2 linked regions of the Ruminococcus sp. HUN007 genome follow. The protein of the gene in region 2 interacts with the protein of the main gene of each other region in a pairwise test. Links are inferred from orthologs where the notes say so. Each region holds a gene or a part of one and is shown on either strand. Other genes may lie near its edges.

Region 1 (3,098 bases), 2.7 Mb from region 2 along the record:
CTTGAGTGCTGTCTCTAAAGATTCGTTTTTACCAACACGAACTTCTGCCACTTTATTCCCTCCCTTTGCCACAAAGACAGAGGTTTATGCTAAAATCTGAAACCTTGCGGAATCAGATGTCAGTCATCTGTTTTTTATCTCCTCTGTTATAAGCTAAAACTGTGACCATGAGTGACACACTGTATATTCGCATGTCATTCAGACCGCAGTAATATAAGCTGTATGAATAACATAAATTTATTTTAGCACACCAGGCACGGTGTTGTCAAGTAGAAAATAATCTCCGGAGATATTTTGTTATTTTACAACAAAATTCACAAGTTTGTTTTGTACATATATCTGCTTAACAATGTTCTTTCCGCTTGTTGCTTCGGCAAATTTCTCATCCTTAAGTGCCATTTCAAACGCTGTATCCTTGTCTGTGCCGACCGGGATCATGATCTTTGAACGTACCTTGCCGTTGATCTGGAGAACAATTTCAACTGAGTCGTCAACGCAGAGTGCTTCGTCATATGTGATCCAGCTCTGTTCGCTGAGGATCTTTCCGAAAACGCTGCTGTACATTTCTTCAGCTATGTGAGGAGCAAAAGGATAGAGCATTGTGCACAGAGCACCGAATTCGCCCTTTGTTATGCTTCCTGCTGCGTATATGTCATTGATAAGTGACATCATTGCTGCTATGGCTGTGTTGAACTTCATAGCTTCGATGTCTTCGCTTACCTTCTTTATTGTCTTGTGGAATGCACTGCGGAGCTTTTCGCTGTATTCATCGCCGTCAGTGATCATATCCTGTAAAGCCCAGATCCTGTCTTCGAAACGTTTGCATCCCTTGATGCTTGACTCGCTCCACGGAGCAGCCTTTTCGTAGTCGCCCATGAAGAGGACGTAAAGTCTGAGAACATCTGCGCCGTATTCTGCAACAACGTCGTTAGGATCGATAACGTTTCCTCTTGACTTGGACATCTTTTCTCCGTCTGGTCCGAGAATAAGGCCCTGTGCAGTTCTCTTTGCATACGGTTCCGAAGTCGGAACAAGACCGAGGTCATAGAGGAACTTGTGCCAGAAACGGCTGTAGATCATATGACGTGTAACGTGTTCCATACCGCCGTTGTACCAGTCAACAGGCATCCAGTACTTAAGTGCCTCCTGTGACGCAAACTCGTTATCGTTCTTTGGATCGCAGTAACGGAGGAAGTACCATGATGAACCTGCCCACTGAGGCATTGTATCAGTTTCTCTTCTTGCGTCCTTACCGCACTTAGGACACTTGCACTTAACGAAGTCACTGATCTTTGCAAGCGGGCTTTCGCCGTCTGTACCTGGTTCGAAGTTTTCTACAGGAGGAAGTCTGAGCGGGAGTTCCTCATAATGAACAGGAACCATGCCGCAGTGTTCGCAGTGAACTATCGGGATAGGTTCACCCCAGTATCTCTGGCGGTTGAATGCCCAGTCCTTCATCTTGAACTGAACGCCCTTTTCGCCGCAGCCGAGCTTTTCAAGAATCTCTATTGCCTTTGCAACAGCATCCTTCTTGTTTGAAATGCCGTTGAGCTCGCCTGAGTTTACAAGTTCACCTTCGCCTGTGTAGGCTTCCTTGGTGATGTCGCCGCCCTTTATTACTTCGATTATATCGATGCCGAACTTCTTTGCGAAGTCGTAGTCACGTGTATCGTGAGCAGGAACTGCCATGATGGCACCTGTACCGTAGCCCATCATTACGTAGTCGGAAATGTAGATCGGGATCTCTTTCTTTGTTACTGGGTTCACAGCTGTAAGACCGTCGATCTTTACACCTGTCTTGTCCTTGACGAGCTGTGTTCTCTCGAATTCGCTCTTCTTTGCACATTCATCCTTATAGGCATCGAGTTCTGCAATGTTCTTAATGCTGTCGCGGTACTTCTGGATGATCGGATGTTCCGGAGCGATTACCATGAATGTTACACCGTAAAGGGTATCCGGACGTGTTGTGTAGATGCGGAGCTTCTCATCATTTTCCTTTATGTCAAAGTTTACAAACGCACCTGTTGACTTGCCGATCCAGTTTTCCTGCTGGAGTCTTACGTTCGGAAGGTAGTCAACTTCCTCGAGTCCCTTGAGGAGCTTGTCTGCATATTCTGTGATGCGGAGGTACCATACTTCCTTGGTCTTCTGGATAATGTCGCTGTGGCATACGTCACACTTGCCGCCCTGTGAGTCTTCGTTTGAAAGAACTACCTTACAGCTCGGGCAGTAGTTTACGTTTGTCTTGTCTCTGAAAACAAGGCCGTTTTCGAACATCTTGAGGAAGATCCACTGTGTCCACTTGTAGTATCCTTCCTCCGTCGTATCTATAACTCTTGACCAGTCAAATGAGAAACCTACGCTCTTGAGCTGACCTGTGAATTTTGCAATGTTTCTGTCTGTTACTATTCTCGGATGAACGTTATCCTTGATAGCTGTATTTTCTGTTGGAAGTCCGTAAGCGTCAAATCCGATAGGGAAAAGAACGTTGTAGCCCTCCATACGTCTCTTTCTGCTTACTACTTCAAGGCCTGAATATGCCTTGATATGGCCTACGTGCATTCCGTGGCCTGACGGATAAGGGAATTCAACAAGGCCGTAGAACTTTGGCTTTGAATAGTCGTCAGATGCCCTGAAAGTTCCTTTTTCTTCCCAGTATTTCTGCCATTTTGCTTCAACGGCAGCAAAATCATATTTACCCATAGAGTTAGCTCCTTACATAAATATTCCTTGGCATCACCGGCGAAGCAGGTGATGCCCTGACGGGAGGAGGGGCTCCGCCCCTGTCCCCCTCAAAACCGCAGTTCCGGTTTTACCGGAACTGCGGCTTAAACTTTACTTTAATAACTCTTCCACGTCGAGATGTTCTCCGTCAGCCCAGAGTCTTTCGAGCTGATAGAACTCTCTTGTTTCCTTGTAGAAAACATGAACGATAATATCTGAATAATCAAGCACGATCCAGTTTGAACCGTTGTGTCCTTCCTTTCCGGAAGGTTCGATGCCGGACTGTGAAAGCTGATACTCAACTTCATCGGCAAGCGTTCTTGTGTGAGTCGTACTTGTACCGTTTGCTATTACAAAGTAGTCGGAAAGCACTG
Region 2 (2,965 bases):
TGTGAAAATGATTATGTTCATCTATGGTGAAAAACTATACCGGTCGGTATCGAAATGAAACACAGCACTGCGTTGAGGATCGCAGGAAACAGAAGATAGGCTTTCTGTTTCGGATAAACTATCATAACTATATTAACAAGAATAAATGCAATAAGCGAATAGCATACGGCACTCAGTACAGGCCTGAAAATACTGAAATTCTCCTGATTTCCGAGATAAGTTTCAATGTAACAGGCCACTGAGTATAACAGAAGCATAACATTGGTAGCAGCTATCCGGTTTACCATTCTTTTTTCAAGATGTATTTCAGAAGTCAGAGCTATAGTCATTCCCAGAATAAGGACCAGCATTCCCCAGTGGTCAGAAAAATAATCAAATACAGACATACAATTCCCCCTTTATATCAATAATACCCATAAATCCGGCAAAAAAGTCTGCGGGGCTTCGCCTCGTGCCCCACGCTGATTTATGAATAAATCAGCTGTTTCTTAACTTTACAGACATGATTTTATTCACCGGTCATGGCGAGAAGTTCTGCTTCGGAAAGAATGGCAATACCAAGTTCTTCAGCCTTTGTAAGCTTGCTTCCGGCTTCTTCACCGGCAACAACGTAGTCAGTTTTCTTTGAAACTGAAGAGGAAACCTTACCGCCCATGTCTTCTATGATCTTTTTGGCTTCATCACGTTTGAGAGTAGGAAGAGTTCCTGTAAGAACGAATACTTTACCTTCCAGCTTATTACTCTTCTTACTTGAGGCATATGTGAAATTAAGTCCGTGGGTGCGGAGCTTTTCTATAAGGGCAACAAGATGAGGTTCCCTTAGTGCTTCATAGACACCCTGTGACATGACATCTCCGAAGCCGTCAATAGAAGAGATCTCAGTAACATCAGCGTTCATTATCGCATCGAGACTTCCGAACTTTTCGCAGAGAAGAACTGCGGCTCTTGCACCGATATTTCTGATGCCAAGGCCGAAAATCAGTCTGTCGAGAGTATTTGACTTTGAAGCTTCAATTGCCTTTACAAGATTTCCTGCTGATTTTTCCTTGAAACGGTCAAGAGTCATAAGCTTTGCTTCGGTAAGATCGTAAAGATCTGCTGCTGATGTGATAAGTCTGTTATCCACGAGAAGAGCAACGATAGCATCACCGAGTCCGTCAATATTCATGGCCGGCTTGGATGCGAAATGGATGATATTTTTAAGAAGCTGCGCAGGACATGAAGTATTCGGACATCTTAATGCACTTTCCTCATCCACATGGATAGCCTTCGTTCCGCAGACAGGACAGACTTCAGGAAGTGTATAAGGAACAGAACCCTCAGCGTGTGAAACGGAATTAAGCACTTCCGGAATGATATCTCCTGCTTTTCTTACAGTGATGGTATCGCCTATGCGTATATCCCTGTCGGTAATGAACTGCTGGTTATGAAGTACGGCACGGGAAACGCTTGTTCCGGCAAGAAGAAGCGGATCAAATACGGCTACAGGTGTAATGGCACCTGTTCTGCCGACATTTACTTCAATGCTTCTGAGAACGGTCTGTTTTTCCTCTGGCGGGAATTTATAAGCCACTGCCCACTTAGGATATTTTGAAGTAGCTCCCATGATATTACGCTGGTTAAAATCATCAACCTTGATAACGACACCGTCTATGTCAAAAGGATATGTGGCACGGTTTTCGCCTATCTTCTTTATTTCGGCTTCTATCTGCTCATAAGTGGTACATGGCACATAGCTCGGAATGGTCTTGAAACCAAGTTTCTTTATGTAGTCAAGAGATTCCTTATGTGATGAAACAGCTTTGCCTTCGTTCTGCTGAATGTTAAAAACAAAGATATCCAGCTTTCTTTCTGCAGTGATCTTCGAGCTTTTCTGTCTGAGAGAACCGGCTGCAGCGTTACGAGGATTCTTGAAAGGTGTTTCATCATTGAGTTCCTGCTTTTCAACCAGCTTGAAAAAGCTTTCACGCGGCATATATACCTCGCCTCGTACTTCGAGAAGCGGGATCGAGCTGTCGATTTTTAACGGGATAGATCTGATGGTCTTAAGGTTGGCTGATACATCTTCGCCTGTGAAACCGTCGCCTCTTGTGGAACCGATAAAGAATTCTCCGTCATGATATTCCAGTGATACCGAAAGACCATCTATCTTTGGTTCAACGATAAATACAGGAGATGTGAGTTCGGATATACATTTTTCTGTAAACTCCTTTACCTGTTCAAACGAGAAAACATCCTGAAGGCTTCCCATCTGAACGCGGTGCGGTACTTTTGCAAAGGTGTTCAGAGCGGTGCCGCCTACTCGCTTTGTAGGTGAGTTTTCAGACGCAAGCTCCGGAAATTCTGCTTCAAGCTTCTTAAGTTCCTGCATGAGCATGTCATATTCATAGTCATCCACGGTAGGATTATCAAGTACGTAGTATGCGTGATTATGTCTGTTTATTATTTCAGTGAGCTCATCGACTCTGTTTTTAGCTTCATTAAGATCCATTCATATATCTCCTTTATAAACACATTCAGGGAACTGCGAAAACCAGTTGGCAGTTCCCTAGAAAAATTATCCGTAAATTTCATTGAAGAAGCAGGAGTAGCTGCCTGTGTGACACGCAACTCCGGTCTGTTCCACATTTACGAGGAGTGTATCGTTGTCGCAGTCACCGTAAATAGAAACCACTTTCTGAAGATGACCGCTTGTCGCGCCCTTGTTCCAGTATTCCTGACGTGAGCGGCTCCAGAACCATGTGTATCCTGTTTCAAGTGTCTTCTTAAGACTTTCCTTGTTCATGTATGCAAGCATAAGAACGGTTTTTGTATTTACCTCATAGCAGATTGCCGGGATAAGTTCTCCCTTTACAAAGAATTTGTCGAGGTCATTAAGATCGATCTTTACCATGTGTTCTCCTTATTATCTTACTATAACACCTTTGTTTCTGCAGTAGTCCTTTACCTCGCCTACTGTAAGTTC

Evidence for each region. The genes of interacting proteins can lie anywhere in the genome.
Region 1: the proteins of ligA (region 2) and leuS interact in binary tests that used the Escherichia coli proteins (3 or more experiments, as listed by UniProt). The link is inferred for Ruminococcus sp. HUN007 from one-to-one orthologs.

The regions. Positions count from the first base shown.
Region 1 is NZ_JOOA01000002.1:2,852,676-2,855,773, reverse strand. It holds leuS (leucine--tRNA ligase), read right to left. Parts: upstream 2,704-3,098; coding sequence 298-2,703; downstream 1-297. Other genes in the region: rsfS (ribosome silencing factor), read right to left, coding at 2,836-3,098; rpsU (30S ribosomal protein S21), read right to left, coding at 1-51.
Region 2 is NZ_JOOA01000002.1:133,119-136,083, reverse strand. It holds ligA (NAD-dependent DNA ligase LigA), read right to left. Parts: upstream 2,492-2,965; coding sequence 509-2,491; downstream 1-508. Other genes in the region: hisF (imidazole glycerol phosphate synthase subunit HisF), read right to left, coding at 2,906-2,965; hisI (phosphoribosyl-AMP cyclohydrolase), read right to left, coding at 2,558-2,893; CC97_RS04650 (hypothetical protein), read right to left, coding at 18-386. UniProt on the Escherichia coli protein: DNA ligase that catalyzes the formation of phosphodiester linkages between 5'-phosphoryl and 3'-hydroxyl groups in double-stranded DNA using NAD as a coenzyme and as the energy source for the reaction.